DNA from 2 places in the Micromonospora sp. SD19 genome. Region 2 is predicted to be linked to the other one. Evidence: riboswitches for the same ligand, from Rfam matches in the RefSeq annotation. Region 2 holds a riboswitch; the other holds the start of a gene.
The links. A riboswitch is a leader RNA that binds a small molecule or an ion and turns the genes downstream of it on or off. The one in region 2 is predicted to bind ZMP and ZTP.
Positions count from the first base shown of each region.

Region 1 (4,575 bases), on a different contig from region 2:
GACGTCAACAACGTCCAGGGCAGCACCGAAGTCCACCGCTACCACCTGAAGCGCCCCATCGTCTGAGGGTGTCGGCCCGCCGCCGGTGCCGCTCACCGTGAGTGAGCGGCACCGGCGGCGGTGCCGTCGGCGGGTGCCGCCGCTCAGGCCAGGTCGATGCCGGGGTAGAGCGGGTGGGTGGCCAGCAGGTCGGTGGCCTGACGGGCGACCTTGTCGGCCAGGCCCGGGTCCAGGGTGTACTTCGCCTTCGACGGGGTGCCGTCGGCGTTGGCGCCGGCGGTGGTCTGGGTCAGCACGGTGTGGATCAACTCGGCGGTCTGGTCCATCTCGGCGGTGCCGAGGCCCCGGGTGGTCAGCGCCGGGGTGCCGATCCGGATGCCGGACGTGTACCAGGCTCCGTTCGGGTCCTGCGGGACCGAGTTGCGGTTGGTGACGATGCCCGAGTCGAGCAGGGCCTGCTCGGCCTGCCGGCCGGTGAGCCCGTAACCGGACACGTCGATCAGCACCAGGTGGTTGTCGGTGCCACCGGTGACCAGCTTCGCGCCCCGGCGCAGCAGGCCCTCGGCGAGCGCCTGCGCGTTGTCCACGATCCGCCGGGCGTAGTCGGCGAAGTCGGGCCGGCGGGCCTCGGCGAGCGCGACCGCCTTGGCGGCCATCACGTGCGGAAGCGGGCCGCCGAGCACCATCGGGCAGCCCCGGTCCACCTGGTCGGCGAGCTCCGGCTGGCAGAGCACCATGCCGCCGCGCGGGCCACGCAACGACTTGTGCGTGGTGGTCGTGACGATGTGCGCGTGCGGCACCGGATCGAAGTCACCGGTGAAGACCTTGCCGGCCACCAGGCCCGCGAAGTGCGCCATGTCGACCATGAAGGTGGCGCCGACCGAGTCGGCGATCTCGCGCAGGATCCGGAAGTTCACCTTCCGGGGGTACGCCGAGTAGCCGCCCACCAGGATCAACGGCTTGAACTCCCGGGCGGCCTCGGCCACCCGGTCGTAGTCGATCAGGCCGGTCGCCGGGTCGGTGCCGTAGCTGCGCTGGTCGAACATCTTGCCGGAGATGTTCGGCCGGAAGCCGTGGGTGAGGTGGCCACCGGCGTCCAGCGACATGCCGAGCATCCGCTGGTTGCCCAGCTCGCGGCGCAGCGCGAACCAGTCGGCCTCGGTGAGGTCGTTGACCTGGCGGACCTGGGCCTTCTTCAGGGCGGGGGACTCCACCCGGTCGGCCAGCACCGCCCAGAAGGCGACCAGGTTGGCGTCGATGCCCGAGTGCGGCTGCACGTACGCGTGCGCGGCGCCGAACAGCTCCCGGGCGTGCTCGGCGGCGAGCGCCTCGACGGTGTCGACGTTCTGGCAGCCGGCGTAGAAACGGCGGCCGACGGTGCCCTCGGCGTACTTGTCGCTGAACCAGTTGCCCATCGCCAGCAGGGTCGCCGGGGAGGCGTAGTTCTCGCTGGCGATCAGCTTGAGTGACTCCCGCTGGTCGGTCAGCTCGGCGCCGATGGCGTCGGCGACCCGCGGCTCGACAGCCCGGATCACCTCAAGGGCGCTGCGGAATGCGGTGGACTCGGCGTTGCGGGACATGCGACCTCCTACAGACGTGCGGAAGGCCCAGGCGCTCGGCAGACGTCCTCATGACGGGGCCGCTCCCCGATGGTTATCCATCCCCACGCGCCAGTAACGGCCCGCGACGATCGTACCGGGCCGGGCCCGGTCGTTCGGGCCGCCCTCCGGGAGGCGACCCCCGCCGATGTGGTTGGGCGCTGCGTCGCGGGGCACACGGTAGGGGACCACCGCACCGTCACGGGTGCGGCCAGGGTTCGCACAGAAGGAGTCGAGAACATGACCACACCCACCTCCGACCGGCCGCTCGCCCTGGTGACCGGGGCCTCCAGCGGGATCGGGTACGAACTGGCGGCGCAGTTCGGTGAGCACGGCTTCGACCTGGTCATCGCCGCCGAGGACGAGGGCATCGAGTTGGCGGCGCAGAAGCTGCGCCGGGACGGCGGACCGCAGATCTGGTCGGTCCGCGTCGACCTGGCCCGCGAGCAGGGCGTGACGGAGTTGGTGGCCGCCGTCACCGCGACCGGACGACCGCTGGACGCGCTGGCGCTCAACGCCGGCCGGGGTGCCGGCGGCGCCTTCGTGGGCGGCACCGATCTCGCCGACGAGCTGGAGATCGTCGACCTCAACGTGCGCTCGACGGTGCACCTGGCGAAGCGACTGCTGCCGGGGATGGTCGAGCGGGGTGCGGGCCGGGTGCTCTTCACCTCGTCGATCGCCTCGACCATGCCGGGGCCGTTCCAGGCGGTCTACAACGCGTCGAAGTCGTTCGTGCAGTCCTTCGCCGAGGCGCTGCGCAACGAGTTGAAGGACACCGGCGTCACGGTGACCTCGCTGATGCCCGGACCAACCGACACGGAGTTCTTCGACCGCGCCGAGATGGAGGACACCCGGGTCGGCTCGGGTAAGAAGGACGACCCGGCGAAGGTCGCCGCCCAGGGCTTCGAGGCGATGATGAGGGGCGATCAGACGGTCACCGCCGGGTCGCTGCTGAACAAGGTGCAGACCGCCGCCGGCAAGATCATCCCGGACAAGCTCAAGTCCGAGCAGCACCGCCGGATGGCCGAGCCAGGATCAGGAAACTGACCCACCCCGCCCGCCCTGACCCGCCCGCCCCCCCGCCTCCGCGATCTTGCACTTTCTGTCGCGACAAAACCCACCAAACATCGCTAACCAGAAACAGAAACTGCAAGATCGCGTGGGCGTGGGCGTGGGCGTGGGCGTGGGGGTGGGCTTGTGCGGGCGGTGCACGACGAAGGGCCCGGCGTGAGCCGGGCCCTTCGTCGTGAGCTTCGTGGTGAGTGGCGGCCTCAGGCGGTCACCGCGTCCATCGCCTTCTTGATCGCCTTCGGCGCGGTGGGGGTACGCGGCGCGTCCGCCCGCAACGCGATCATCTTCTCGCCGATCTCCTGCAACTGCTTGCGGCCCAGCGCGTCGCGGACCTTGGGGAACCACTCCTGCTCTTCCTCCTCGACGTGGTGGGTGACGTTCTCGATCAGCACTGTCGTCTTGGCGGTGAACCGCTCGTCGTCGGCGTCCATGGCGGCCAGTTCGGCGCAGAGCACGTCGGCGACGTGGTGTTCCTCGTACGACTCGAGAATGTCGTCCTCCAGGTCGGGCAGCAGCCGGCGGACCTCCGGATACATCACCTCGTTCTCCAGATAGGTGTGCACCGTCAGCGCCTCCAGGATCTGGTCCACCAGCTTCTGCCGCTGGCTCGCCGGCCCCTCCTCGGCGTCCTGGAAGGCCTTGAACAGGCGGCGCATTTCCTTGTGGTCCTCTTTGAGCAGGACGATGGCATCGGTCGACACCGGTATGACCTCCCTGAAAAGTCTCCGCTGGTGGGTTTTCGGTACCCCCACGCCGACTGCGGAAACAGATGAAACCGTCTCAGACCATCGCCAGGGTGCGGGGGATCTCGTCGAGCAACTCCCGAGCCAGAAAGCCGATCCGGCCGTAGCGGGGAATCAGCCGCTGGCCGCTCACCGAGTGCGCGAACGAGCCCCAGCAGGCCGCCTGCGCAGGGTCGGCACCCCGGGACAGCAGCCCCGCCAGCAACCCGGCGAGCACGTCCCCGCTGCCGGAGGTGCCCAGCCCGGCGTCGCCGCTCTCCTCCCGCCAACCCCGCCCGTCCGGGGCGGCCACGTGCCCGTACAGCGACACGACCGCCTCGTACCGGTCCAGGTCGTCGCCCGGGTCCCGCCCGAGCAGGTGCCCCGCCTCGGTGACGTTGGGGGTGAGCACCACCGGTCGACCGGAGCCGACCAGCAGGTCCGGTGCGTGGCTGAGCGCGCCGAGGGCGTACGCGTCGAGCACCAGCGACGTGTCCGGGCGGGCCGCCTCCAGGACCAGGCCCAGCAGGCGGTTGGTCTCTTCGATGGCCTTCAGACCCGGGCCGAGCGTCACCACATCGGCCTGCGCGACCAGGTCGCCGAGTTGTCCGTCCCGGTCGGCGGCCACCGCGCCGTCGGCGGTCTCCGGCAGCCCGACCACCAGCGCCTCAGGCACCTGGATGCTCAGCGCGGCGGCGCTGGACTCGGCGGCGGCCAGCTGGAGCACCCCGGCGCCGGCGCGCAACGCGGCCACCCCGGCGAGCAGCACCGCGCCCGGCGTGAAGCGGGAACCGCCGACCACCAGCACGGTGCCCCGGCTCTCCTTCCCACCGACCGGCACCGGCAGCGCCCAGTCCCGCAGCAACGCCGGGGTGATCACCTTCACCTCAGACCGGCTCGGCATGGATCTCGTCCTCCCTGGTGGGCTGGGCGCCCTGCTGACGCAGGTGCGCGACATCGTTGAAGGCGGTGAGCGCCAGGCGGTCGTCGCCGTCCGCCGACCACTCGGTGATCGAACAGTTGGCGATGACGTCCTGCCGCGTGAGCGCCATCAGTTCGTCCTCGGTCAACCCCTCCACCAGATAACGAAGCAGGAAGACCAGCGCGTCGTGGCCGAAGAGCAGCACCCGGCAACCCTCGTGATCACGGCGCAGGTCGCCCAGCAGCGTCCGCAGCCGCAACGC
Region 1 is NZ_JBTLMN010000002.1:751,995-756,569, reverse strand. It holds gene ACX27O_RS10610 (hypothetical protein) at 1-66, shown strand, start outside; gene ACX27O_RS10605 (glycine hydroxymethyltransferase) at 144-1,580, opposite strand; ZMP/ZTP riboswitch at 1,599-1,688, opposite strand; gene ACX27O_RS10600 (SDR family NAD(P)-dependent oxidoreductase) at 1,839-2,645, shown strand; gene ACX27O_RS10595 (hemerythrin domain-containing protein) at 2,870-3,370, opposite strand; gene ACX27O_RS10590 (NAD(P)H-hydrate dehydratase) at 3,450-4,295, opposite strand; gene ACX27O_RS10585 (histidine phosphatase family protein) at 4,279-4,575, opposite strand, start outside.
Region 1: linked by a shared signal. The riboswitch ahead of ACX27O_RS10605 (glycine hydroxymethyltransferase) and the one ahead of ACX27O_RS13975 (bifunctional 5,10-methylenetetrahydrofolate dehydrogenase/5,10-methenyltetrahydrofolate cyclohydrolase) in region 2 are both predicted to bind ZMP and ZTP.

Region 2 (4,575 bases):
CCGTCGAGTTCGACGACACCAGCACCGACCGGTACGACCTGGTGATCGGCGCGGACGGGGTGCACTCGACCGTCCGCCGGCTCGCCTTCGACGGCCAGGCCGCCCGCGACCTCGGGCAGTACGCGTACCGGTGGGTCGCTCCGCGGATCGACGACGACCCGGTCTGGTCGGTGCAGTTGGGGCGCGGGAGGCAGTTCCTGACGATCCCGATCGGCGCCGAGCAGACGTACTGCTACTACAACGACGGCCCGGTGGCCGAGCGGCAGGGCTGGCGCGACGACCTGGCTGCGACGTACAGCGAGCCGGTGGCCACCATGCTCAAGGCCCTGGACTACGACGACAGCACCCTGCACGCCGGGCCGAACCAGGAGGTGGTGCTCGACTCCTGGGCCCGGGGGCCGGTGCTGCTGGTCGGCGACGCCGCCCACGCCACCTCGCCGAACATGGCCCAGGGTGCGGCGATGGCGCTGGAGGACGCTGTCGTGCTCGCCTCGTCGTTGGCCGCCGCCGATTCCGTCGCCGACGCGCTGCGCGCTTTCGAGGCGCGGCGCCGCCCACGGACGAACTGGGTGCTCAGCCAGACGCACCGCCGCGACAAGGCCACCGGGCTCCCGCCCGCGCTACGCGACCTGGTGATGCGCCGCCTCGGCGAGCAGATGTTCCGCTCGAACTACGGGCCGCTGTTCGCCCAGCCCTGACCGGCGCTGCTCACGGCACCTGGCCCGGCCGGTCGACGATGGCGACCCGCAGGACGGCGGCGGCCGACTCCAGTGACTCCTTGCCGTTGCGTATCACCGAGTTGCGGGTGCCGAGGTAGACGTGGGAGTCCCTATCGAAGATGAGGTCCACGTTGCCACCGATCACACCGGGCATCCGAATCGCCACCCCGTGCCGGCCGGCGGCGTCCACCACGTCGCCGGAGATGACGACCGCCCCGGGCTCCCGTGCCAGCACCTCGTACAGCGCCGCCAGCGCTCGGGGTGGCACGTAGCCGCGAAGCATCGACCGCGCTGTGGTGTACGCCATGCTCTCGTCCCCGTACACGGCCTCCTCGTCGGCGCCTTCGGGAAGGTGCAGGTCGACCGGGTGCTTCCGGAGGTATCGCAGCAGCGCGTCCGGGTCGGTGGGCAGGCCGCCGTGGTACGCGGGCGGCTGGAACGCGTCAAGCTTCTTCTCGGGATCGCCGGCATCGTTCATACGGAGCTCCCTCAGCCCGCTCCACCCGTTCGGATCGGCCTCGGGTCGGTACCGCCCCTGGGTGTACGCGACTCCGCCGGCCGACTGCCACAGTTGGTTCCGGATCGTCAGGTACGGGCCGCTGTCCGGCAACTCCCGGGTCGTCGCCAGGATCTCCGTGAAGACGTACTGGTCGGGACGGGCGGTGAGCTCCGGTTGTTGCCGGGCGGCGTCGGCCGCCAGGTGGAAGATCTCCGACGCGCTGGCCGTCGGCGGCGGCTGATCACCCAGTTTGATCGTCTGGACCACCAGCGCACCGGCGGTCAACGTCACCGCCAGCCCGAACGCTCCGGCGAGGCGCCAACCGCTGAGAAACCGGGTACGGCGACCGGTGGGACGGGCCTCCGACGCCGCCTCGCCCCGATGGGCCACGTGTGCGGTCAGATCCCTGAGAAGTTGCTCCTCGAAACCCTGCGGCGACCGTTCGGTCTCGTTCATCGTCATCTCCGTCTCCTCAGGCGAGGGTGGTGGCAGGGCGGGCGAGCACGGCGCGGACGAGCCGACGGGCGCGATGCAGGCGGACCCGGGCGGCGACCGGCGACATCCCGAGCACTGTCGCCGCCTCCGCGACGGTGAGGCCGTCCACGGCGACGAGTTCGACAAGCGTCCGGGTGCCCTCGGGGAGGTCGCCCAGCGCCCGATACGTGCGGCGGGCGGCCTCCTCGGCGTCGATCCGCTCCTCGATCCGGGCGATGTCATCGGGGCCCAGGTCCCGCCGTCCGGCCAGACGACCGGCGACCCGCAGCCGTTGGGCCGCCCGACGCCGCTCGTCGCCGATGACGTTGCGGGCCACCCCGTACAGCCAGCCGATCTGGCTACCCCGGTCCGGCCGGTAGCCGGCCGCCGACTCGATCACCGCCAGGAACACGTCGGCGGTGAGGTCGGCGGCGAGGTGTGGATCGTCGACCCGCCGCGCCACGAACCGGCCCACCGCCTCCAGGTGCCGCCGGTAGAAGACCTCGAAGGCCACCGGATCGGTGCCGATGCCGGAAATGTCGTCATCGGCTCGGTCGGGCTCACTCACGGGCCGTCCTCTCTCGCGCCTTCACACCCCTTCTTCGTACGGCGGAGCGCGGGTGTTACGCCGTAATGCCGCTTCCCGCCCGGCGCGGAACGCGGCGCTGCCGGTCCAGTTGGGCAACCGCCCTGGTGATGCGGCATCATCGAAGCACCGGCGACTGGCGGCACGGGGATGGTGAAACCATCGGGGAGCCTCTCGCGGGCGTCGACCGCCTGGGCGCCTGCGTCGAGGGACCATCGTGACCACGACCAGCCCATCCGTCGACAACCACAACCCGTCGGGCACGGCCCGACTCCTGGCGGGCGCACCAGTCGCCGCAGCCGTCCTGGCCGAAACCGCAGCTGCCGCCACCCGTCTGCGCGAGCGCGGCATCACACCGAGCCTCGCCACCATCCTCGTCGGCGACGACGACGCCAGCGCCGGTTACATCGCCATCAAGCAGCGTCAGGCCGCCGCGCTCGGGTTCGACTCCCCGCACACGCACCTGCCGGCCACCGCCACCCAGGCGGAGCTGCACCAGGCCATCGCCCGGTTCAACAACGACCCGGCCGTGCACGGACTGCTCGTGCAGTACCCCGTTCCGGGGCACCTGGACTACGACGCGGCGCTGCAGACCATCGACCCGGACAAGGACGTCGACGGCATGCACCCGCTCAACATGGGACGCCTCGCCGTCGGGCTGCCCGGCCCGCTGCCGTGCACCCCCGCCGGCATCGAAGCCCTCCTGGCGTACCACGAGATCCCCGTCGCCGGTCGCGAGGTCGTCATCCTCGGCCGGGGCGCCACCCTGGGCCGCCCCCTGGCCATGCTGCTCGCCCAGAAGCGCCCGACCGCCAACGCCGCCGTCACCGTCGTGCACACCGGCGTGCCCGACTGGGACCGCTACACCCGCCGCGCCGACATCCTCGTCGCCGCCGCCGGCGTACCCGGCATCGTGCGGCCTGAGCACGTCAAGCCCGGCGCGGTCGTCATCGGCGCCGGCGTCCGCTACGACGGTCGGCGGCTCCTGCCCGATGTGGACGAAGCGTGCGCCGAGGTCGCCGGCGCCATCACGCCCCGGGTCGGCGGGGTCGGCCCGACCACCGTCGCGATGCTGTTCCGCAACGCGGTACGTGCCGCCGAACGCGCCAGCCAGTAACCCGGTCGCCGAGATCGCCTGATGCTGAGCAGCCCGGTCGTCCACAGCTACTCGGCATCAGGTGATCCAACCGGCTTTCTACGGTTGGATATCTCCTCCAGGTGCTGGAGCTGGTGCTGCCGGACCATCTCGTCCCAGGCCTCCTGGTCGTAGTCCGGGTCCGGCGGGATCCACTTGTGCGAGTTGTCGCTGTAGTGGAACCGCTCATCGCCCCGCCGGATCAGACTCACCGGACCCAGCCCAGGAAACGCCGGTGCAGCAGCCCGGCGGGCACCCAGGTCAGATCCTCGGCCGCCCAGACCAGGTAGGACCCCATGTAGAGGGCCAACGACACAGGTGTGCCCTCGAACTCTGCAACCAGCTCCGTGCGCCGGGTCCGGCAGGGCCACGGTGCAGCGCAGCCGCCGCAGGTCCACACCGGAAGGACCGGGCCGTGGGTGGTCACGGCCGACCATCCAGGAAGCGCCGGATGGCCGACCGGGCGTGCCAGCGGACCGCCCATTCCGCCTGATAACAGGGGTACGGGGACAGCCGCGCCCACCACCAGCGACAGCCGGCGCAGAGCCCGTCAACGCCGGGCAGGTGCACGGACAAGATTCGTCCGACCTGATCCTCGGTCACTCCTGCTCCTCCCCTGGCCAGTGGCCTCGGCGGATCGGGATGCGGTGCCGGGCTCGGCACGGCAGGTCGGCGCCACATCGGCAGATCCGCCGCCACCGCTGCCACGACCAGACCGGCCGATGGCGCCGAGCCAACGTCAGCGCCACCGCCAGCAGGTAGTCGTCGTACGGCACGTGTTTGGGCACCCGACCTCCGCGCGAGTTGTCGCGCCGTCGCCTGGCGTGACCACTTCACCACACACCACTCAGCCGTGTCTTGTCAATCTGCAAGTGACAATAGTCAACTGAAAGTCGCGCCTACGTTCAGGTCGTGAAGCGACCGCGCTTGTACGGGCCTGGCGAGTTGGCCGCCCTGTTCAACGTGTCGCGCCAGCGGGTACTCCAGATCACCCGCCGACCCGGCTTCCCCGAGCCGGTGGCCCGCCTCATCGGGACGACCATCTGGGACGCGGACGAGGTGGACGAGTGGGCCAAGCACAACCGCCCACCACGCCCAACTGAGGGCGACGAAGACCGCTAATCCCGCAAATCAGGAGCTGATCCGATCGGGCATGGAGACT
Region 2 is NZ_JBTLMN010000003.1:334,268-338,842, reverse strand. It holds gene ACX27O_RS13990 (FAD-dependent monooxygenase) at 1-698, shown strand, start outside; gene ACX27O_RS13985 (CU044_5270 family protein) at 709-1,680, opposite strand; gene ACX27O_RS13980 (RNA polymerase sigma factor) at 1,691-2,260, opposite strand; ZMP/ZTP riboswitch at 2,401-2,482, shown strand; gene ACX27O_RS13975 (bifunctional 5,10-methylenetetrahydrofolate dehydrogenase/5,10-methenyltetrahydrofolate cyclohydrolase) at 2,496-3,395, shown strand; gene ACX27O_RS13970 (hypothetical protein) at 3,443-3,625, opposite strand; gene ACX27O_RS13965 (hypothetical protein) at 3,837-4,016, opposite strand; gene ACX27O_RS13960 (hypothetical protein) at 4,013-4,201, opposite strand; gene ACX27O_RS13955 (helix-turn-helix transcriptional regulator) at 4,326-4,535, shown strand; gene ACX27O_RS13950 (DUF397 domain-containing protein) at 4,567-4,575, shown strand, end outside.